2 linked regions of the Leisingera sp. NJS204 genome follow. The protein of the gene in region 1 binds, or shares a complex with, the protein of each later gene. Links are inferred from orthologs where the notes say so. Each region holds a gene or a part of one and is shown on either strand. Other genes may lie near its edges.

What was found.
Region 2: the proteins of scpA (region 1) and meaB are in contact, whole or in part, in a crystal structure (PDB 8DPB), measured with the Methylorubrum extorquens proteins. The link is inferred for Leisingera sp. NJS204 from one-to-one orthologs. Residues at the interface, in SOR27001.1 of Methylorubrum extorquens: Glu577, Glu578, Asn579, Asp580, Gly581, Arg582, Arg583, Arg585, His596, Ala604, Ser605, Ala608, Asp609, Gly611, Phe612, Asp613, Val614, Asp615, Ile616, Gly617, Pro618, Leu619, Glu625, Arg628, Gln629, Val631, Glu632, Asn633, Asp634, Glu661; in SOR26638.1 of Methylorubrum extorquens: Arg20, Ala21, Ala24, Arg25, Thr28, Ser32, Arg33, Arg34, His37, Thr98, Gly99, Gly100, Ser101, Ile102, Leu103, Lys106, Thr107, Ala110, Ala113, Ile114, Asp115, Arg116, Ala118, Phe119, Ile120, Arg121, Pro122, Pro124.

What each region holds. Positions count from the first base shown.
Region 1 is NZ_CP035417.1:1,495,395-1,506,904, reverse strand. What follows is about bases 4,443-7,442. They hold scpA (methylmalonyl-CoA mutase), read right to left. Parts: upstream 7,008-7,442; coding sequence 4,878-7,007; downstream 4,443-4,877. Other genes in these bases: ETW24_RS07360 (hypothetical protein), read right to left, coding at 6,973-7,442; ETW24_RS07370 (VOC family protein), read right to left, coding at 4,443-4,569. Also shown: ETW24_RS07400 (Ppx/GppA family phosphatase), read left to right, coding at 1-455; ETW24_RS07395 (hypothetical protein), read right to left, coding at 473-853; ETW24_RS07390 (LysE family translocator), read right to left, coding at 958-1,587; ETW24_RS07385 (endonuclease/exonuclease/phosphatase family protein), read right to left, coding at 1,759-2,754; ETW24_RS07380 (molecular chaperone DjiA), read right to left, coding at 2,735-3,433; ETW24_RS07375 (GNAT family N-acetyltransferase), read right to left, coding at 3,443-3,964; more of ETW24_RS07370, read right to left, coding at 3,961-4,442; more of ETW24_RS07360, read right to left, coding at 7,443-7,908; ETW24_RS07355 (DUF4174 domain-containing protein), read left to right, coding at 8,083-8,517; ETW24_RS07350 (hypothetical protein), read right to left, coding at 8,540-9,031; ETW24_RS07345 (acetyl-CoA carboxylase biotin carboxylase subunit), read right to left, coding at 9,191-11,236; ETW24_RS07340 (hypothetical protein), read right to left, coding at 11,389-11,510. UniProt on the Escherichia coli protein: Catalyzes the interconversion of succinyl-CoA and methylmalonyl-CoA. Could be part of a pathway that converts succinate to propionate.
Region 2 is NZ_CP035417.1:1,314,805-1,326,162, reverse strand. The notes cover bases 3,916-6,763. They hold meaB (methylmalonyl Co-A mutase-associated GTPase MeaB), read right to left. Parts: upstream 5,905-6,763; coding sequence 4,927-5,904; downstream 3,916-4,926. Other genes in these bases: hrpB (ATP-dependent helicase HrpB), read left to right, coding at 6,104-6,763; ETW24_RS06450 (alpha/beta hydrolase), read right to left, coding at 4,118-4,921; rpmB (50S ribosomal protein L28), read right to left, coding at 3,916-3,967. Outside these bases: ETW24_RS06485 (hypothetical protein), read left to right, coding at 1-203; ETW24_RS06480 (LysR family transcriptional regulator), read left to right, coding at 384-1,349; ETW24_RS06475 (low molecular weight protein-tyrosine-phosphatase), read right to left, coding at 1,351-1,788; ETW24_RS06470 (NAD-dependent deacylase), read left to right, coding at 1,838-2,536; ETW24_RS06465 (copper chaperone PCu(A)C), read right to left, coding at 2,638-3,114; ETW24_RS24460 (hypothetical protein), read right to left, coding at 3,170-3,517; more of rpmB, read right to left, coding at 3,677-3,915; more of hrpB, read left to right, coding at 6,764-8,581; ETW24_RS06435 (NUDIX hydrolase), read left to right, coding at 8,873-9,331; ETW24_RS06430 (inorganic phosphate transporter), read left to right, coding at 9,422-10,903; ETW24_RS06425 (SDR family NAD(P)-dependent oxidoreductase), read right to left, coding at 10,970-11,358. UniProt on the Escherichia coli protein: Binds and hydrolyzes GTP. Likely functions as a G-protein chaperone that assists AdoCbl cofactor delivery to the methylmalonyl-CoA mutase (MCM) ScpA and reactivation of the enzyme during catalysis.

The sequences.
Region 1 (11,510 bases):
AGGCGGCCTGCCTGTTGCATGACGTCAGCTGGCGCGCCCATCCCGACTACCGCGCCGAGGTCTGTTTCGACAACGCCACCCGCGCCAACCTGGGCGGGTTGAAACATTCGGAACGGGTGTTCCTGGGCCTGGCGCTGCTGCACCGTTACAGCAACAAGCGGCAGGGCAGCTCGTTCGAATACCTCTATGGGCTGCTGGACGAAAAGGGCCAGCACGAGGCCGAGGTGCTGGGCAAGGCGATGCGGTTCGGCGCAATGCTGATGCTGACCAGCACCGGCGCCATCGGCAGCTTGCGCTGGCAGCCGCGCAAGCGGGTTCTGCACGCGGAACTGCCGGATGCGGCTCGGCCGCTGTACGGCGAAGTTGCCGAAGCCCGGTTGCAATCTCTGGGCAAGGCATTGGATGCCGGGGTGCAGCTGAGTTTCAGCAAACCCGCCGGTCCGTCTGAGGCGTAAGGTCCTTTGGCGCTGCGTCAGATTTCGGTGACGCCTTCCTCCTCGCCCTTGTCTTTCTCGGCGGGCGCGTTGTCCTTGGGTTTCTTGCGGATGATGATATCGCCGTTGGGCAGGATCTCGGGCAGCTCATAGGCGCTCCAATCCTTCACCTCCTTGGCGATTTCGGCCAGCGCAGGCCCCATTTCGGCAAGGAAAGCCCCCATCGAGGGGCCGATGTCCTCCATCATGCCCTGCAGGTCTTCCAGCGCCGGCGCCATTTCCTCGCGCAGCCCCTCCCAGAACAGTTCCGCCCCGCGCTCCATCAGAGAGGGGGCACCGCCCTCCTCCCCGGCTTCCTGGGCGGCAAGCGGAACGGACATCAGGGCAACGAGGGCGGCTGGCAAAAGGATCTGTTTCATAGTGCCAATATAGGGAGGTCTTGCCGGGGGTAACAGGGGCTGCATTCCAATGCCGCGCGGGAGCTGGTGGACCGGTCAGCGGACTTGGCTGCCGTTCCCGTTCGCTATTGCGCTCGCTTGAATGTCGCTGTTGCAACCCCCATCGCAACAAGTGCGCCACCGCCCAACCGAGAGAACCATGCCAATACCGATGGCCGTGCAATCTTCGCCCTGAGTTTGTCCGCCAGGATCGCATATGCGAGCGCGTTGATCGCCGCCAATCCTACGAATGTTGCCACCAATATCGCGAATTGCGGGAGAAGTGGGCTGTCCACGACAATGAACTGAGGCACGAAAGCGATGAAGAAGACGATGGACTTCGGATTGAGTGCGGTCACAGCTGCCGCGTGGCCGAAAACGCTGGAAGCTCGTGCTTCGGTCACTTTTTCAATGTCTCCGAGTGAAGCCATTGATGCACTGCGGAAAAGTTTTATCCCCAGATAGACGAGATAAACGGCACCCACCCACTTTAAAGCAGTGAAAAGGGTTGCGGACGCGAGGACTAAAGCACCCAAACCAGCGAGCGAAGCAGACATCGCGATCAAGTCACCTAACGCAACACCACCGACGGTTGCGAGAGCCACTCTCTTACTTTGGCTCATAGCGTAGCTGAGGACGAGCAGAACCGTTGGCCCAGGAATAAGAAGAAGCGCGGTTGAGGCGGCGACAAACGCCAACCAAATTTGAAAATCCATTGAAACACCTTCCTGATTTTACAATCAGCCAGCCACAGCCTTATCACACTGTAAAGAGATTTTTCGGATGAAGCACTGCGATGCAGCATTCGGTAAGAAGGGCTCTTCTCTGCACTTGGCGTCTTCGGCAGATATCGTTTCATTATCTTTAAGCTGCAAGTCTCCGCCACCTCACGCCAGCGCGATATCCAGCGTCACCGGGAAATGATCCGAGGCATTCAGCAGCGCCTGGCGCAACTCCGCATCACCGTAGCATTCCGCGTCCTCGAACGGGTGCCAGATGCGCCACTTGGGCTGCTGCCCCATCAGGCTGTGCGAGATCATCACATAGTCCAAAAGCGCGCAGAAATAGCGTTTGGTTTCAGGATTGTAGAACCGCGAGGTGCTGGGCAGAACGGTGGCGCGCGGACGCAAGAGGCTTTGCGCGTTGGGGTCGTTCAGCAGGCTGCCCATCACGATCTCAACCGAGGACTGGCCGAACAGTTTCTCAAATTCATCCAGGCCTGGGCCGTCGTTCAGATCCCCCAGAACCACCAAATGCTCCCCCGCTGCGGCATGTTCCGCCACCCGCCGGTGCAGCCAGATCGCCTGTGCCAGCTGCTTCCGCCGGTTGGCGATGGAGACAGTGGCGACCTCGTTCCTGGTCCGGGCACCATGCGGCGCCTTGGATTTCAGATGCGCGCCGATCATCCGCAGCGGCGTGCCGCCTTTGGTGGTCACCGCCAGTTCCAGCGGCGGCTTGGAAAACCGCACTTGATCGGCCTGGGCGTCGATGTCGAGGTCAATGCCGAACACCCCGTCAAACCGCGGCGCATCCGCCGTGGCGCGGGGATCATGGCGGGCGTCCAGAACATCCGGATCAAACAGCAGTGCAATTTCCTGCTGGGTGTCGTTGGCAAAGCCGCTGACGGCCTCGCGCGCTCTGAGCCCGGCTTCAGCCGCAAAGCGCTCCAACGCGCGGGTGGTGCGCTGGCTGCGGCCGGTATTGGGCGCCTCCACCACCATCACCGCATCGGCATCAATGCGGCGCAGCACATGGGCGATGGCGTGGCCCTGGGTGTATCGGTCGACCCCGTGGCGGGAGGAACGTTCGCCGTCAAGCAGCAGATTATCCTCTGCATCAAACAAGTTGGCGAACCATTCGATATTATAGGTTGCCAGCCGCATTGCCGCAGCATCCATTGATTTCATCCCAAGCGCGGTTGATGTCGATCATCCGCTTCTCCGCCAGCCGCACGGCCTCTTCGGGCACCCCGCGGGCGATCATCGCATCCGGGTGGGTGTCGCGCACCAGCTTGCGCCAATGCTTGCGGATCTCGTCCATGGCCATATCCGGGCTGACACCCAGCACAGTATAGGGATCCTTGGGCGCATCCGGCACAAACCGCGCCCTAAGCGCCAGGAACTGCTGCGGAGTCTGGCCGAAGATGCGGCTTACTTCCTCCAGGAATTCATTCTCGCCGGGGTGATAGAAGCCATCGGCCATGGCGATATGAAACAGCCCCTCCATCAGGTCGCACAGCGTGGTGGGGTCATCGGCAAACATGCTGTGGATGCGGCGGGCGTATTCCTGATAGCCGGCCACATCGGTGCGCGCCATGTCAAAGACGCGGGCAGCACCTGTTTCATCATCGCGGGCGATCTGGAACACCTCGCGGAAGGCGGCGACCTCGTCGCGGGTGACCTGCCCGTCGGCCTTGGCCATCTTGGCGCCAAGGGCGATGACGGCAATGGCAAAGGCCACGGTGCGTTCGGGTGGTGCGCGCAAGCGGTCAAAGACTTCCGACAGGCTTTCGCCTGCGGCAAGGGCTGCCAGCGCGTCGGATATGCGGGTCCAAAGTGACATGTTGCCAGCCTATGCGTCTTTGCCGGGGTTGTCAGGGGCGGGAATACCGGGCGTCAGGATTTTCTGCATGAAAACAGTGTCGAGCCAGCGCCCCTGCTTGCAACCCAGTTCCGGCATCCTTGCGGTTTCCACATAGCCCATAGCTGCATGGAAAGCGATTGCTGCGGGATTGGCACTGCTGACACTGGCGATCAGCACGTGAATGCCCGCCTGTTCCGCCTTGGCCTCAAGCGCCTGCATCAGCTTGCGGCCCGCGCCCTGCCCCTGTGCTTCGGGCAGCAGATGAATGGTGTGCTCAGCCGTGAAACGGTAGCCGGGACCGGGGCGGAACAGGAAATAATGCGCGTGGCCGAGGATCCTGCCGCCCTGTTCCGCCACCAGATAGGCGCCGTTGCCGGCCGCGATCTGTTCCCGGACGTCTTCAGGCGACTTTTCAATGGTGTTGAAGGTGGCCAGCGTGTCGCGGATCACCCAGTTGGCAATGGTGCAGACGGCTTTGGCATCATCAGGGCGGGCAGAGCGGATTTTCATCGCAGCACCCTTGGCCCATGCGGGGTTTCGAATTCCGCCAGCATCGCAGGCTTACCCTGCTCCACAGCAACGCGCGGGTCGGCGAGGATCCGGTCCAATGCGGCTTGCAGGTCTTTGGCCTCCGGGTGGCTGAGGATCAGGCGGGTCAGGCGGCAGCGCGACCGCGGCAGCTTGCCGGCGGGCGGTTCGGCCTGCCACTGCAGCACCGCAGGAAAGATGTTGTCAAACGGCAAAAACCCGTCGCTTGGCACTGTCATCAGCCAGCTGAGACTGCCGCGCTGCATCGCCACATGCCGCTGCGCATGGGGCGGCAGCAACGGTTTCTCAGTCTCAAGGTTTTCGCTTCGAAGAATCCAGTTGTTCAGTCTTGCGGGGCCTTTGAAACGGTTGAGGTCAAACCAGCGCGGCTGCTCCTGCGGCTCGGCCTCAATGTCGATGGCGATGGCTTCGAGGTAAAGGCCGTCCTCCAGCCCGATGAGGCGGTTATGGGTGCCATACCGGGTGTGGGAGCCACCGGGGCCAAGCGCGGCGCCAAGGGCCTCTTCGGCATGGGCAACCGCCTCTTCCAGCGTTTCGCCGGCCACGGCCAGGTGATCAAGTATCATTTGCGCCTCCCCTTTTGCGGCCAAAGACTAGCCGGACAGCGGCGGGGTGCAAGGCGGGATTTGCCGTCAAGGACAGTGAAGCGGGCACCCGCCACCGGCGCTGAGAGGACACTCAAAACCGCCAGCGCTCCCGCCTGTCGCAGGCTGTGCCGAAGGCACATCCGCTCCCGTTGGGCGGGGCATCGCGCGCCTGACGGCGCGCGATGCCGACAGTTCACCTGGCAGGGTGAACTGCCAGGCCCTAAGCCGCCAAGGGGTTTGCCCGCAGGGCTGGCACCTGCGGGTGCGGGAGCCACCTGCTACTTACGTTACGCCCGCGCTTCGCGGATCAGGCGCAGGATGTCCTGGGCGGCCTCGGGGATGTTGGTGCCGGGGCCAAAGATTGCCTTGACGCCCTTGGAATACAGGAACTCGTAATCCTGCTGCGGGATCACGCCGCCGCAGATCACCAGGATGTCGCCTGCCCCTTCCGCCTTCAGCGCCTCGACCAGCTGCGGTGCCAATGTCTTGTGTCCTGCCGCCTGGCTGGAGATGCCGATCACATGGACGTCATTGTCGATGGCGTCCTGCGCGGCCTCGGCAGGGGTCTGGAACAGCGGGCCGACATCAACGTCGAAACCGATGTCAGCGAACGCCGTCGCAATCACCTTGGCGCCGCGGTCGTGGCCGTCCTGGCCCATCTTGACCACCAGAAGACGCGGGCGGCGGCCCTCTTCTTCGGCGAAATCCTCGATCGATTTCTGGATCGCGGCAAAGCCTTCATCGCCTTCGTATGCGGCACCATAGACCCCCGCCAAAGTCTTCACTTCCGCACGGTGGCGGCCGAATTCCTTTTCCATCGCCATGGAGATTTCTCCGACTGAGGCCCGCGCGCGGGCGGCTTCAACTGCGGCTTCCAGCAGATTGCCGCTACCCGCCTGGGCACGGCGGGTAAGTTCATCAAGCGCGGCCTGGCAAGCGGTTTCGTCGCGGCCGGCCCGCATTTTCTGCAAACGGGCGATCTGAGACTCGCGGACAGCCACATTGTCCACATCCAGGATGTCGATCAGGTCTTCTTTTTCCTTGCGGTACTTATTGACGCCGACAACCACCTCGTCGCCGCGGTCAATCATCGCCTGGCGGCGGGCGGCGCTTTCCTCAATGCGCAGCTTGGGCATGCCGCTCTCAACCGCCTTGGTCATGCCGCCCATTTCCTCCACCTCTTCGATCAAGGCCCAGGCCTGTTCGATCAGGTCGTTGGTGAGGCTTTCGACATAATAAGAGCCGGCCAGCGGATCGACGACATTGGTCACACCGGTTTCCTCCTGCAGCACCAGCTGGGTGTTGCGGGCGATGCGGGCGGAGAAATCGGTGGGCAGCGCGATGGCTTCATCCAGCGCGTTGGTGTGCAGGCTTTGCGTGCCGCCGAGGACTGCGCTCATCGCCTCATAGGCGGTGCGGATCACGTTGTTGTAGGGATCCTGCTCCTGCAGCGACACACCGGAGGTCTGGCAATGGGTGCGCAGCATCTTGGAGCGTTCGGACTTGGCGCCGAATTCGGTCATCACCCGGTGCCACAGGGTACGGGCGGCGCGCAGTTTGGCGATTTCCATGAAGAAGTTCATGCCGATCGCAAAGAAGAACGACAGCCGCCCTGCGAATTTATCCACGTCCATACCGGCATCCAGCGCCGCGCGCACATATTCGCGCCCGTCGGCGATGGTATAGGCCAGCTCCTGCACCAGGTTCGCGCCGGCCTCCTGCATGTGGTAGCCGGAGATCGAGATCGAGTTGAACTTGGGCATCTCGTTGGAGGTGTATTCGATAATGTCCGAGATGATCCGCATCGAGGGTTTCGGCGGATAGATATAGGTGTTGCGGACCATGAACTCCTTCAGAATGTCGTTCTGAATGGTGCCTGCGAGGACCGATTTATCGTGGCCCTGTTCTTCGCCTGCAACAATGAAGGATGCCAGAACCGGGACCACCGCGCCGTTCATGGTCATCGAGACCGAAACCTTGTCGAGCGGGATGCCGTCGAACAGGATTTTCATGTCCTCGACGCTGTCAATCGCCACGCCGGCCTTGCCGACGTCGCCGACCACACGGGGGTGATCGCTGTCATAACCGCGGTGGGTGGCGAGGTCGAAGGCGACCGAGACACCCTGCTGGCCGGCGGCCAGGTTGCGGCGGTAGAAGGCGTTGCTTTCCTCGGCGGTGGAAAAGCCCGCGTACTGGCGGATGGTCCAGGGGCGGCCGGCATACATGGTGGCCTTGACGCCGCGGGTAAACGGGCCGACGCCGGGCAGCGTGCCCATGTGGGGCAGGTCCTTGGTGTCGTCTTCGGTATAAAGCGGCTTGACCTCGATGCCTTCCAGCGTCTGCCAATTAAGGTCGTCAACCGCCCGTCCGCGCAGCTCTTTCTCAGCCAGAGCCTGCCATTCGTCTTTGTTTGTCATCAGGTCTTCCTCTTGTCAGTCCGGTGTGGGGCGGGTTCAAGCCCGCCGCCGGTTTATCGGGATCATGGGCCAGCGCGGCGATGCCATCGGCACCGCCTGCCAGCCACATCATGTCGTCGGCATACGCCTCGCGCAGGCGTGCGGTCTGCGCGTCGTCAAAGGGGCGCCAGCGGCCTGAGCCCTCTGGCAGTTTGGCCGCCGCAGAGGACGGCACGCTGGCGCGCAGGTCCTGCAGGCACAGCGAGGCGTTGAGCCGCACCCTTGCGTGGGTGCGCGGCGCCTCGGCCCCGGTGAGGGCGGCCAGCTGTGCCTCGGGCCGGGTGCCAAAGGTTTCAAACGGCAGCACATGCAGGCGCACATCAGGCACCGCGCAGGCAATATCGGTGATCACATCGCGCCAGCTGCGCGGCGCCTGCACCAGACGGTCAAGCTGCGCTGCAGATGGCACCCGGTGGCCGCGGGCCACCGCATAGGCCAGTGCCGAGGTCCAGTAGCCGTCCAGGCTGCGGATGCTGAGTGCCACGTCTGTCACAGCATTGCCGAAGGCCTGGGAGAACCGCGCCATCCGTTCCCCCACGCCGTTATAAAGATCGCCAAACCGCAGGTTGCCGCGGATGGAGCCGATCATGTTTTCTTCACTGATCAGCAGCTGATGGATGCCCTGCTGGCGGCAGCCGGAAATCTGGATCTGCAGCCGTCCGCGGGCGCGCTGGGCGAGGTCGCGGCCGGTCACCCGTGCAGGCCCGGGCTGGATGCCGTGGAACAGCCCGCCCCTGGTGCGGAACGGCCCCCAGAACCCAATGCGCTGTTTGGCAAGCCCATCGGCGTTCTGGCGCATGTATTCCTGAAACGACGTGGTTGCGCAGCGGTGCGCACCGGTATGAAGGATCACTTTCATCATGCTTCGGGACCTCTTCTGGAGGGCCGCAGGCCGCAGCCCGGTCAAGGGGAATGGCACAATCATGGCCGGCAACCCCTCAGTATCCCGTTAACGATGATGTTTTTTGGCCAAGTTGCGGATTTCCCGGTCGCATTTGCCGCCGCGGCGCATATATTCAACGGGACAGGAGAGATCATGAGAGCAATCCTAACCGTTGTTTTGGCAGGTTTTATTCCGCTTGCGGCCCTGGCTGCAGATGGCAGTGCGCCTGATTGGATACAGCCCGGGTATGATGTGGAACTGGAGGATTTCCAGTGGAAGCAGCGCCCTGTGGTGGTGTTTGCCGACAGCCCCGACGACCCGCGCTTCCACGAGCAGATGGAGCGGCTGATGCAGGGCGCCAAGGTTCTGAAAACCCGGGATGTGGTGGTGCTGGTTGACACCGATCCGGCCGCAAAATCGGCGCTGCGCAAAAAGCTGCGTCCGCGCGGGTTCATGCTGGTTCTGGTCGGCAAGGACGGCGGCGTGAAGCTGCGCAAACCGCACCCTTGGACGGCGCGCGAATTGTCCCGCACCATCGACAAATTCCCCGAGCGGCTGCGCGAAGTGGAAGAGCGGCGCGGCGGCTGAGCTGACCGGGCCGCGCCTGCTGTCAGCTGTTGCCGCGGACGTAAATCAGCGCCATCGCCTGTTTGTCGAGCACAACCATGGCATGGCTGTCCGGCACAAAGACAAGGTTGGATTGCGGGTTCAGGATGGCCCGGTAGTAGACGCCCTTGACGATCTCGCTCATGCAATTGACGCCGGCCAGGCCCGAATTCAGGATCCCGATACCCTGCGGCAGATCCCGCGACATGATCGCCTCGGTCACCGCATTGGGGGACTTTCCCGCCACGCGGAACACAACCGGCTTGCCGTCTGCCAGCATTTTCATGCCGGTGTTGACGGATCGCGCCCTGCCCAGCAGCGAGGTGATCCGCGGCTGTTCCGTTGTGTGGAAAACCGCAGCGGTGCAGGTGGACGAGGATTGGAAAAAGAAGGTTTCGCCCAGTTCCGTCCATTCGGACAGCAGCACGCGCACCTCCTCTTCCTTGTCGAGCGTGCAGCCCGTCAGCAGGAGAATGCCCGAAAGCAAACCGGTCATTAAGCGGAACATACGGCACCTTGAGGAAGTTCAACCCGGGCAGGATGGCAGAGATTCCTGAAGATTTCGTGCACGGGGGCGTGCTGTGCGGGGCAGGCACGCAGCCGCCGGCGGGAGACCCCGCCGCCGCGTCCGCATATATGCCTGCCCCGTGGTGCATTATTCGAATTCCATGATCACATCGTCGACCGCCAGGCTGTCGCCGGCGCCTGCGTTGATCTTGGCGACCACACCCTTTTTCTCGGCGCGCAGGATGTTTTCCATCTTCATCGCCTCGATGGTGCAAAGGGCCTGACCCTCCTGGACCTCCTGCCCCGCTTCGACGTCGACCTTCACAATCAGGCCGGGCATCGGGCACAGCAGCATCTTGGAGGTGTCGGGCGGCAGTTTTTCCGGCATCAGCTGCGCCAGTTCCGCTTGGCGCGGGGTGCGCACATGGACCTTGAGATCCGCCCCGCGGGAGCGGATGCGGAAACCCTGGGTGACCTTGCCGGTCTTCAGCACCAGGATCTCGCCGTCCACGTCCAGGGTGGCCAGCTGGTCGCCCGGCGTCCAGTCCGAGGACACGCGCAATGCGGCACCGTCGGCGAACTTGACAGTGGCGCCGTCGCGGTCGGCGTCAATCACCACGTCATAGGACTGGCCCTGCAGAGTGACGGTCCAATCGGTGCCGACCTTGCGTTCGTGGTTATCCATCCGGCCCGACACCCGGGTGCGGCGGATTTCGGCAACCCGGTGCATGGCCGCACAGGAAGCGGCGATCTTGCGCAGGTCGGCTTCGGGCAGCTCAACGCCCTCAAAACCTTCGGGATACTGTTCCTCGATAAAGGCGGTGGTCATGGTGCCGTCGATGAAGATCGGGTGATCCATGACAGCTGACAGGAACGGCAGGTTGTGGCCGATGCCTTCGACCTCGAAACTGTCGAGGGCAATGCGCATGGCGTCGATCGCCTCAGCCCGGGTCGGCGCCCAGGTGCAAAGCTTGGCGATCATCGGGTCATAATACATCGAGATCTCGCCGCCCTCATAGACGCCGGTGTCGTTGCGCACGGCGGTCTCGCCCGCGGGCGCATCCCCCTGCCACTTGCCATTGATCAGCATCGGGCCTGCGGCAGTCTCGGCCGGCGGGCGGTAGCGCGACAGGCGGCCGATGGAGGGCAGGAAGCCGCGGTAGGGATCTTCGGCATAAAGACGGTTTTCAATCGCCCAGCCGGTAAGTTTCACGTCTTCCTGGCGCAGCGGCAGCTCGCCGCCGCCGGCAACGCGGATCATCTGTTCGACCAGATCAACACCGGTGATCAGCTCGGTCACCGGATGCTCCACCTGCAGGCGGGTGTTCATTTCCAGGAAGTAGAAGTTCTTGTCGCCATCGACGATGAATTCCACAGTGCCGGCTGAGGCATAGCCCACCGCCTTGGCCAGGGCGACGGCCTGCTCGCCCATTGCCTTGCGGGTTTCCTCGTCAAGGAACGGCGACGGGGCTTCTTCGACAACTTTCTGGTTGCGGCGCTGGATCGAGCATTCACGCTCGCCCAGGTAGATACCGTTGCCGTGAGTGTCGCAGAGCACCTGGATTTCGATGTGGCGCGGCTGAGTGACGAACTTTTCGATGAAGATGCGGTCGTCGCCAAAGGAGTTCGCGGCCTCGTTCTTGGAAGACTGGAAGCCTTCGCGGGCCTCTTCGTCGTTCCAGGCGATGCGCATGCCCTTGCCGCCGCCGCCGGCGGAGGCCTTGATCATCACCGGGTAGCCGACCTCGTTCGAGATCTTCACCGCCTCATCCGCGTCGGCAATCAGCCCCATGTAGCCGGGCACGGTGGAAACACCGGCCTCCTGGGCGATTTTCTTAGAGGTGATCTTGTCGCCCATGCTTTCAATCGCACCCACCGGCGGGCCGACAAAGGCGACGCCTTCGGCGGCCAGGGCCTCGGCGAATTTGGAGTTCTCGGACAGGAAGCCGTAGCCCGGATGCACCGCCTGGGCGCCGGTTGCGCGGACCGCCTCCATCACCTTGTCGATGACGATATAGGACTGGTTGGCGGGCGGCGGGCCGATGTGGACAGCCTCGTCGGCCATTTGCACATGCAGGGCCTGCTTGTCGGCGTCAGAGTAGATGGCAACGGTTTTGATGCCCATTTTCCGCGCGGTTTTGATCACCCGGCAGGCGATTTCGCCCCGGTTGGCGATCAGGATCTTGTCAAACATAGGTGGTCCCTTTGTATTCTGGCCCTTGGTCCTTGGCATTCCGGAATGCAAAACGCCGCGCCCGGGGCAGACCCAGGCACGGCGTTTGCGCGATTTTTGCACCGGCCGCAGCGGGCCGGATGTTCAGCAGTGCAGCGGCAGCGGTGGCCGCCTTAGCACTTGCGGGGGTTCTGCTGGCAATAGACCAGGTTAGCGGCCACGCCGACGGCTGCGCCGGTGACCAGGCTGCCGTCCAGCAGTGCAGCACCTGCGGCGCCTGCGCCGGCACCATATA
Region 2 (11,358 bases), 180 kb from region 1 along the record:
CCGCGGCCTCGCCCGGGTTGTGCAGCTGCATCCAGAAGGTGGCCAACCGCAGCCTGACACGGGCCGAGCGCAAGACCGTGTCGAAATGGTTTTCCGATCCGCACCAGGCCCAAGTGGTGCGCCAGTCCTCCAGCCGCACGGACGAGCGGCTGTGGCTGCGCTACAAGGCCTTTGGAGATCATGCAGCGCGCAACTGCGGCTGAGCCTGCCTTCGTCATTTCCCCAAGCTGCACGGTAAAGCAAAGGCACCCCACGGGTGCCTTTGACCGTTTTGATACATCTGCGCTGCGGCATTTTCGCAAGGGGGAAAGGCTGTGCCTTTGCCCCCCTTGACCGGGCTGCAGCAAAGCGGAACAAACGGCGTAAGGTATTGGAGCGATTGCATGTTGATCAAAGGTGTTACCCTGCGCGGGCTGGAAGTGTTCGAGGCTTTGGCCAAGACCGGATCAGTGGCGCAAGCGGCAGAGATGACCGGCCTCAGCCAGCCCGCCGTCAGCCAGCAGATGCGCAACCTGGAAAAGGCACTGGACAGCGAGTTGATCGACCATGGCCGCCGCCCGATGGTGCTGACCGCCGCCGGGCGCAGTTTCCTGGCCCGGACCGAGGCGGTCCTGTCGGAGCTGCGGCTGGCCCAAAGCGAGCTGACGGTGATGGATCTCAGCCACTTGCAGGCGCTGTCGATCGGTCTGATTGATGATTTCGACAACGACCTGACCCCGCGGCTGGCCACTATTCTAGCGGACAGCCTGACACAGTGCCGCTTCAAGATGATCACCGCCTCCAGCCATGACATCGTGCAGGCAATGGAGGCCCGCGAGCTGCATATTGCCGTTGCCGCCACCGCCGGCGGGCTGCATGAGGGGCTGGTGGAATACCCGCTGGTGCGCGATCCCTTCATTCTGGTGGCGCCGCGCGGCGCCTTGTCCGATGCGGCACAGGCGGCGGAGCAGCTGCAGGATTTGCCGTTTCTGCGCTACGCGCGCGAGCAGCTGATCTCGCAGCAGATCGAGGGGCTGCTGGTGCGCCAGAAGCTGGAGTTCGAGGACCGGTTCGAGGTCGGCTCGCATCTGGCGCTGATGGCGATGGTGGCACGGCGGATCGGCTGGGCGGTGACAACGCCGCTGGGATATATGCGGGCAGCACGGTTCCACGACCAGATCGATGCTTTTCCGCTGCCCTTTGGCGAGATGTCGCGGACAATTTCACTGTTTACAGCGGCTGATTGGGCCGACCGGGTGCCGCGCGACGTTGCGGAAACCCTGCGCCGGCTGGTGCAGACCCAGATGATTGATCCGGCGGTGCAACAGCTGCCTTTCCTGGCAGGCGGTTTCCGGGTGATCGCCGAATAAGTCAGAGGACCGCTTTGAGGCCCTTGGCAGCAGCCTCGATCAGATCCAGGCAGCCGTCGAAATCGCGGGTATAGTAAGGGTCGGGCACATGACCGGCGCCGGTTTCCGGCGCGTAGTCCGTGAACAGGCGCACCGGGGTTTCATTGCCTACCGGACGCAGGGCCTCGATATTCTCCAGATTGCTGGCGTCCATTGCAATGATCAGATCGAAATCTTCGAAATCACCGCGCCGGAACTGCCGCGCCCGCAGGTCCGAGATATCCAGCCCCCGCGCCTGCGCTGCTACCTGCATCGGGCCGTATGGCGGCTCGCCTGCGTGATAGGAGGCCGTGCCGGCACTGTCGGTTTCTACATCCGGGCACAACGCGCGGAACACGCCTTCGGCCGCCGGGGAGCGGCAGATGTTTCCTAGGCAGACAAACAGAATACAGGTAGGCATGCGTCTATGGCTCCTGTGAATAGGGTCAGTGATAGGAGGTTCCGCGGCGATGGGAAAGAGTGTGAAGATTGTCATCCTGACCGGCGCCGGGATTTCCGCCGAAAGCGGGCTGGGCACCTTCCGCGACGAGGGCGGCCTCTGGGCGCAGCACCGGATCGAGGATGTGGCAACACCCGAAGGGTTTGCCCGCAACCCGGATCTGGTGCATCGCTTTTACAATGCCCGCCGCGCCCAGGCGGCTGAGGCCAGGCCTAATGCGGCGCATCAGGCGCTGGCGCGGCTGCAAAGGGAACATCCGGGCGAGGTGGTGATCGTTACCCAGAATGTGGACACCCTGCACGAGGCCGGCGGCGCGGCGGATGTGCTGCATATGCACGGCAGGCTGGAAGGCGCTGTTTGCGCCACCTGCGGCCATAGCTGGACTGCACCGATGGAAATGCAGACCGGACACCCCTGCCCCGCCTGTGCGGCGCCCGCGGGCCGTCCCGGCGTGGTCTGGTTCGGCGAGATGCCGTATTTCATGGAAGAGATCTACACCCATCTCGCAGATGCGGATCTGTATGCCGCCATCGGCACCTCGGGCGAGGTCTACCCGGCTGCCGCCTTTGTCGATGAGGCGCATCTGGCGGGCGCCCATACGGTGGAGCTGAACCTGGAACCCTCTGCCACCGCCTCCCGCTTTGCCGAGCGCCGCTTTGGTCCCGCCACCGAAACCGTCCCGGCCTGGGTGGCAGGACTGCTGGGCTGATCCTGGACACCAAAAAGCCCGCCATCCGGCGGGCTTTGGGCGCGAAGGAGGGCTGCGGCGCAGCCTGACGCCGCGCCCGCCCTACTCTATCGTGCCCGGGTTCAGTTTGAGTGGCTGCCGTGACCTTCGGCTTTGCGTTCCAAATCGACCGGCACTTCGATTTCGACTTCGCCGGCGTTTTCGAACACCAACGTGACTTTGACCACATCGCCATGGTTCAGCGCCTGGTTCAACCCCATGAACATGATGTGGTCGCCGCCGCGCTTCAGCATATGGGTGTCGCCCTCGGCAATGGCAAAGCCTTCTTCGACATGCATCATCTTCATGACACCGTCATCACCTTCCTTGTGGGTGTGCAGCTGCACCCTGGCGGCCACATCCGAGCGGACATCGATCAGCCGGTCATCCGCATGGGTCTGGTTCATGATCGCCATGAAAGCAGCACCGGCCTTGGCGGTGGGCGAGGACACCCGTGCGTATTGGTCATGGACCATGATTTTGTGGGCACCGTCTGCAAAAGCGGACCCGGCCAATGCGGCTGCCGCAGCGGCGGCAAGGAATACAGATTTCAGGGACATTTTGTGCCTCCTCATAAGAAACGATTGAATTTTGGGGAAATGGGCTTGTCTGCAATCAGGCCGCAGGCGGCGAACGTGCGCTGGCCCTTGGTTTGAAATAGCTGCCAATGGCGGCCTTATGCGAAACCGCGTGCACACGGCCCGCCGACTGCCCGGAAACCGGCAGCGTGGCAGGCGGCGCCACGGCATCCAGCAAATGCATCACGCAATCAGGGCAGCTGTGCGGCGGCTGGACCGGCTGGCCTTCGCTGTCCACATAGATAACTTCCGGCCCCAAACCTGTGCAGATCACCATCTGCCCGGCCGCATCGCGCATACCCTGCCGTGCAGCAGCGCTATGGCCTGTCAGGGCAACCGCAAGGGCCAGGAACAGGCCAAGGTAAAGGCGCAGAATGTGTTTCATCACAGGCAGATATGCCCGCCCTGTACCGCCGCCGCAAGAGCCATCACCGCGGCAGATTGCGCAAACGCAAACACCGCGCTTGATTGCTCATGCGCGGTGTCTGTAAGTGTAACTGAAATCCAGTGAAAGGATCAGGCCAGTTCGGCCAATCAAGGCCTATCAGGCCTCGGCGGCTTGTGCCTTGGCGATCTCTTTTTTCACTTTCAGGGCGGTGTCGGACAGCTCTTCGTTCTTGGCTTTTGCCAGGAAGGCGTCCAGACCGCCACGGTGATCAACCGAGCGCAGGGCTGCTGCGGAGATCTTCAGCTTGACGCCGCGGCCCAGGGTCTCGGACTGCAGGGTCACATCATTCAGGTTCGGCAGAAACCGGCGGCGGGTTCTGTTTTTCGCGTGGCTGACATTGTTGCCAGTCATCGGGCCTTTTCCGGTCAGTTCGCAACGGCGCGACATATCATCATCCTTCGTTTTTCGGAGGTCCGGAGCAGATCCGGACCAAATCACAAGGGGCGCTGCCATTGGCTGCGCCCGAAAACTGGTCCGCTGCTCATACGATCAACCAGCAACAGCGTCAAGTGATTCAACTCAGCTTTCTTGAGGCGTTTACTGCCCGTTTTCCTGTTCGGCTGCAAGCCTTTCAAGCCGGGCGTCCGCCGCGGCGCCAAGCTGCGGCCTGCCGCAGTGGCGCGCAACCCGCGCCAAGCGCCGCCAATAGGTCTGCGAGCGCCTGCGCCGCTCTCTGTGCAGGCCCAGAACCCGCGCCGCAGTCAGCGGGCCTGTGTGCAGCATCGACTGCAGATCCCAGAAACTGCCGCCCTCGCGGATCACCTGGCTGGCGGGATGGCCGCCGCAGGACACCCGGCACAGTTGCAAGTCCGGAAACACCGCCTGTATGTACAGCGCATGGTTCAGATCCATCTTGCGGAACGGATCGAACAGCACCACCCCTTTCACACCGTGGCGGCCATAACGGATCAGGTCGCCCAGCGCTTCATCGAAAGCGGCCGCTTCCTTGCGGCGGCGGTCATGCGGCACCGCACCTTGCGCAATGGTGTATTGCGGCGAGACAGCGATCAGCCGCTTCAGGTTCAGCGCCGAAGAAAACCGCAGCGCCCCGTAGCCGCCCATGGAAAACCCCATGGCCGCCGCGTCCCTATAGCCCTTGGTCAGGTCTTTCAGGCTGCGCGACAGCGCCTGGGTTTCGCTGTTTACATACCAGTCGTTGTCGCGGCACTGGATATGCAGATGCGCATAGCCGTGCCGGGTCATGTTTTTCACCGGGCCGCGGTCTTCGAATTCGCCCGCCACGGCAACCCGCTGGCGGAAGGTCGCAAACAGGCGCTTTGCCCCCGCGTTGAACAGCGAGGCGCGCAATTTTTCGCCGTCAAAGACCCGGATCTCCTGCATGGCGGTCAGCCCTTCAGATGGTCCTGCAGCATCTGCTGCGCCGCCGCCGCCGGGGTCAGCGCACCCTTGGCCACCTGGCCGGACAGCTCTGCCATGGCGGATTGGGCACTGGCGGTATGCAGCCGCGCCAGCAATGCCTGGCGCACTTCCTGATCGAACCAGTAGCAGGATTGATCCGCGCGCCGCCGCTCCCAATGACCGTTGTCGCGGCGCCAGGCGGTCAGCGCCTGCATCTCCTCCCAGGCTTGCTCCAGCCCGTGTTCCTCGACTGCCGAGACCATCAGCGCCTTGGGGAAGCCCTCGGGGTCCTGCGGGCGCTTGCGCAACAGGCGCAGGGCACCGGCGTAGTCAGCGCAGGTGCGGGTCGCGACCGGTTTCAATGGACCGTCGGCCTTGTTGACCAGGATGAGGTCGGCCATTTCCATGATACCGCGCTTCACGCCCTGCAGCTCATCGCCGCCAGCAGGTGCCAGCAGAAGCAGGAACAGGTCCGACATCTCGGCCACCACGGTTTCCGACTGGCCGACGCCGACGGTTTCAACCAGCACCACGTCAAACCCTGCCGCCTCGCACAGGGCCACCGCCTCGCGCGAGCGGCGGGCGACGCCGCCCAGGTGGGTCTGGCTGGGGGACGGGCGGATAAAGGCGTTCTTGTCGCGGCTGAGGCGCTCCATCCGGGTCTTGTCGCCCAGGATCGAACCGCCGGAGCGCGCCGAGCTGGGGTCCACCGCCAGCACCGCAACGCGCAGGCCCAGCGCTGTCAGCATCATGCCGAAGCTTTCGATGAAGGTGGACTTACCCACCCCCGGTGTGCCCGACAGGCCGATGCGCAGCGACTGGCGTTTGTGTTTTGCCAGCTCCGACAGCAGTTCCTGCGCCTTGGTACGGTGATCATCGCGGCCGCTTTCCACCAGGGTGATGGCGCGGGCCAGGGCCCGGCGGTCGCCGGCCAGGATCTTCTGCTTCAGCTGTTCGGTATCCATGCGTGTCTTCCTGTCGTGATGGGCGGACCTTGGCGCATGCGTGGCCGCAAAGTCCAGTCCCTGCCGTTTGCCGCACAACCTACATCAGCCGATGCCGCAGAAAAGGCGGCAAATCCGCCGCGCTTGATCCGGTTTGCGCAGGCTCTGCCCCGGCGGACTGGCCGCTGGACCTGACCGCCGGCTTTGGCGATAAGGCGGCATGACCAGATTGCCGATCGAAGACGCCCTCCCCGAACTGCTGGACGCCCTGCGCGGCCATCGCCGTGCCGTGCTGCAGGCGCCGCCGGGTGCAGGCAAGACCACGCGGGTGCCGCTGGCGATGCTGGAGGCGGCGTTGACCCAGGGCCGCATTGTGATGCTGGAACCCCGCCGCTTGGCCGCCCGCGCCGCCGCCGAACGGATGGCGGAAACGCTGGGCGAGAAACCCGGCCAGACCGTCGGCTATAGGGTGCGAGGCGATGCCAAGGTTTCCAGGTCCACCCGGATCGAGGTGGTGACCGAGGGCATCCTGACCCGGATGCTGCAGTCGGACCCGGACCTGCCCGGCATCGGCGCGGTGATCTTTGATGAATTCCACGAACGCTCGCTGAACGCCGATCTGGGGCTTGCCCTGTGTCTTGAGGTGGCGGGCGCCCTGCGCGATGACCTGATCCTGATGGCAATGTCGGCAACGCTGGACGCGGAACCGGTGGCGGCGCTGATGGACGCACCGATGGTCACCTCCGAGGGGCGCAGCTATCCGGTGGAGACGCGCTGGCTGGAACGCCCTCTGCCTGCCCAGGCCCGGCGCGGCGATGCACTGGCGGATCTGGTGGTGCAGGCGGAAAGGGACACCCGCAGCGCAGGCCGGGATCAGGGCGGCGGCATTCTGGTGTTTCTGCCCGGCGAGGGCGAAATCCGCCGCGCCGCCGGTGCCTTGGCCAAACGCCTGCCCGGCCATTGCCATATCCGCCCCTTGTTCGGCGCCCTGCCCTTTGCCGAGCAGCGCGCCGCCATTCAGCCCGAGAAGGAAGGGCGCAAGGTGGTGCTGGCAACCTCGATTGCCGAAACCTCGCTGACCATTCAGGATATCCGGGTGGTGGTGGATATGGGGCAGTCCAGGCGGGCGCGGTTTGACCCCGGCTCCGGCATGTCGCGGCTGGTGACCGAGAAAGTGACCCGCGCCGAGGCCACCCAGCGCCAGGGCCGAGCAGGCCGGGTGGCCAAGGGCGTCTGCTACCGGCTGTGGACCAAGGGCGAAGAAGGCGCGCTGATGGGTTTCGCCCCGGCCGAGATTGAAAGCGCCGACCTTACGGATCTGGCGCTGGAGCTGGCATTGTGGGGGGCAGCGCCGGAGGATCTGTCGTTCCTCAGCCCGCCGCCTGCCGGCGCGCTGAGCGAAGCGCAAGCGCTGCTGCAGATGCTGGGCGCGTTGACCGCGCAGGGGCGGATCACCGAACACGGCAAGGCGCTCTCATCCCTGCCGCTGCATCCCCGCCTTGGCCACATGCTGCTGACCGCCGGCCCGGCTGCGGCGCCGCTGGCAGCCCTCTTGAGCGAGCGCGACCCGCTGCGCGGGGCCCCTGCCGATCTGTTATTGCGGCTGAAGGCGCTAAAGGATCCCAAGGGGTTTGAACGCGCCCGCCCCTATCAGCTGAACCGCCCAGTGGTGGAACGGATCAAAAGCGAGGCCCGGCGGTTGGAACAGCAGGCCGGGCGCGGCACCGGTAATGTTACGGGTACTGGCATGCTGTCCCCGGCAGCGATGGCCGCGTTGGCCTATCCCGACCGCATCGGGCAGCGGCGCAAGGGCGACGCGCCGCGGTTTGTGCTGTCCGGCGGCAAGGGCGCGGTGCTGGAAAGCAGCGACACGCTGGCGGGCGCGCCTTTCATCGTGGCGCTGGACACCGACGGCAACCCGCGTGAAGCCAGGATCCGGATGGCGGCGCAGATCTCCCAAAGCGAAATCCGCGAACTGTTTGCGGATCAGATCGCTTGGGATGATATGTGCGAGTGGTCCAAGCGTGACCGCCGGGTGACGGCCCGCCAGCAGGAGCGGCTGGGTGCCGTCGTGCTGGATGACCGGATCTGGAATGACGTGCCGCCGGACGCGGTGGCGCGGGCGATGCTGGACGGCGTGCGCGACCTCGGCCTGCGGCTGACCGGCGCCGCGGCGCGGCTTGCCGCACGGGTGGAGCTGGTGCGCGGCGAAGGACATGATTTGCCGGATTTCTCCCTCCCCGGCCTGACGGATACGCTGGAAGACTGGCTGCTGCCGATGTTGGACGGGGTGAAATCTGCCGGGGACTGGAAACGTTTCGACCTGCTGCCCGCGCTGCGTGCCGCCCTCAACTGGGAGCAGACGCAGCTTCTGGACCGCGAGGCGCCGGGCAGTTTCATCACGCCGCTGGGGCGCAAGATCCCGATCAGCTATGACGGTGAAGTGCCGGAAATCTCCGTCCGCCTGCAGGAGCTGTTCGGCGTCAGCCGCCACCCATGCGTGGGCGGCGTTCCGCTGAAGATAGCCCTTTTGTCCCCGGCACAGCGCCCGATTCAAATCACCCGCGACCTGCCAGGTTTTTGGGCGGGGTCATACGCGGACGTCCGCAAGGACATGCGCGCGCAATACCCCAGGCACCCCTGGCCCGAGGACCCCACACAGGAAGATCCGACATTGCGGGCAAAACGGCGCAAATAGCCACCCGCAGCGCGCCGCAAGGCGCGCTGCCCGGCCCAACGGCCGGCGGCGCATCTGTGATGCGCTGTCCTGGCGGCGGGAGCCCTGCCCGTCCGGGGCTGCCCGGCACCCGAAGCGGCGGCACCGCGACGCTTCGCGGCGAACGCAAACGGTGCATAAATGCGGCGGCCTGCGCGCCGCCCCCGGCGGCATATCTCAGGCCGCGGCCTTGAATCTCCGGGCATTCAGGCTTACTTTCCCACAATTCCACACAAAACACGGGACCAACCCAACCACAAAGGCTGAGCATATATGACAAGCACTCTGATCCGCGCCTGGGAAGAAATTCTCAAGCCGATGCTGAAACGACCAAACCGCCTGCAAGTCGCCGCGCTGTGCTGCCGCACCGGCGAGGACGGCAAAGAAGTGCTGATGATCACCAGCCGTGGCACCGGCCGCTGGATCCTGCCCAAAGGCTGGCCGGTCGAGGGCAAGGACGGACCGGATTCCGCCCTGCAGGAAGCCTGGGAAGAAGCGGGCGTCCGCGAGGCCCGCATTTCGCAAAAGCCGATCGGTGAGTACAACTACACCAAATACCACGACAACGGCACCGAAGAACCGGTGACGACGCTGATTTTCTCCGCCGAGGTGGAGCAGCTGACCGACGACTACCCCGAATCCGCTGAACGCAACCGCCAATGGATGCGCCCGGAACAGGCCGCAACGCTGGTGCAGGAGCCGCAGCTGCAGGAGCTTTTGCGTCAATTGTAAAAGTTATGTGACATTTTCATGTCTAACGCTTGATCCGTGACCGGAGCAGCGTTAGGCGCGTGCGCAGACCTCGGAATCAGGAATGCGACGATGAGCGATCAAGATCAGCGCACGCAGTGGAACACGCTGGACAAGGATCTGAACAGGATCTCCCAGCTCGAACTGGCGACAGCCTATGCCTCCCGGCCTCTGGTGGGGCCCGGTATCGCACTGGCCTTTATCGTAGTGGCCGGCCTGGCGGCCGGCGTCTTCTTCGGCGGCTCGGCGATGAATATGGTGGTGATCGCCGCCGCCGCATTCGGCGCCTATATGGCGATCAACATCGGCGCCAATGACGTTGCCAACAACATGGGGCCGGCGGTGGGCGCCAATGCGCTGACCATGGGCGGCGCCATTGTGATTGCCGCCATTGCCGAAAGCGCCGGTGCGCTGCTGGCGGGCGGTGACGTGGTTTCAACCATCTCCAAGGGCATCATCGACCCCGCTGCGGTTTCCAGCAGCAGCGTGTTCATCTGGGCGATGATGGCAGCCCTCATTTCCTCGGCGCTGTGGGTGAACCTGGCCACCTGGGTCGGCGCGCCTGTGTCTACCACCCATTCGGTGGTTGGCGGCGTGCTGGGCGCCGGTGTGGCTGCCGCAGGCATTGCCGCGGTGAACTGGCCCACCATGGGCAAGATCGCCGCCAGCTGGGTGATTTCGCCCGTTTTGGGCGGGGTGGTTGCGGCACTGTTCCTGGCCTTCATCAAGGCCAAGATCATCTATCAGGACGACAAGATCGCCGCCGCCCGGCGCTGGGTGCCGGTGCTGGTGGGGATCATGGCAGGCGCCTTTGCCGCCTATCTGGCGCTGAAGGGCCTGAAGCGGATCGTCAAGATCGACCTGCAGACCGCACTGCTGATCGGTGCAGGCGCCGGGGCGCTGTCTTATGTGATCACCGCGCCGCTGATCAAGCGCCAGTCCGAGGGCATGGAAAACCGCAACAAATCGCTGAAGGCGCTGTTCGGCCTGCCGCTGGTGATTTCCGCCGCCCTTCTTTCCTTTGCCCATGGCGCCAATGATGTCGCCAATGCGGTCGGTCCGCTGGCGGCCATCGTGCACGCCACCGAATTCGGCGACTTCGCCTCCAAAGTCACCATTCCCACATGGGTGATGGTCATCGGCGCCTTCGGCATTTCGTTCGGCCTGTTCCTGTTCGGCCCCAAACTGATCCGCATGGTCGGCAGCCAGATCACCAAGCTGAACCCGATGCGTGCCTTCTGCGTGTCGCTGTCTGCCGCCATCACCGTGATTGTGGCCAGCTGGCTGGGCCTGCCGGTCTCCTCCACCCATATCGCGGTGGGGGCGGTGTTCGGCGTCGGGTTTTTCCGCGAATGGCACATGGAGCGCCGCCTGAAGAAAACCGTTGAAGGGCGCCCGGCAGCCAAGCGTATCGCCCCCGAAGAACGCCGCCGCCGCAAGCTGGTGCGCCGCAGCCACTTTATGACCATCGTGGCTGCCTGGGTGATTACTGTGCCTGCTGCCGCGCTGCTGTCAGCGGTAATCTTCCTGCTGCTGAACGCCATCGTCGGCTGATCCGCACTGCCGCGGCATTTTACAGCCCCCGCGCCAGCCGGCTGCGGGGGCTTTTCTTTTCGCGGTTCAAAACCTCTCCACCCAGGGCCGCAGCACCAGCTCGTCGCTCCAGGCTGAGCGGTTCTGATTGATCAAGTGCATGTATTCGGCAGCGATGGCATCCGGATCCAGCATGCTGTCGGGATTGCCCGAGGCCTCGGTCCGTTCGGGCCGCGATGCATTGCGGATGCCGCCATCGATATTGACCCAGGCGACATGGATGCCTTGGGGGTGCAGTTCCCGCGCCATGGCTTGCGCCAGGCCCCGCTGTGCAAATTTCCCCATCGCAAAAGGCGCCGACAAAGCAAACCCCTTCACACCCGCCGAGGCGCCGGTGAACAGGATGGTTCCGCGCCGCCCGTTTGCGGGCTGCTGTGACAGCATCCGCCGCGCCGCCGCCTGTCCCAGCAGAAAGG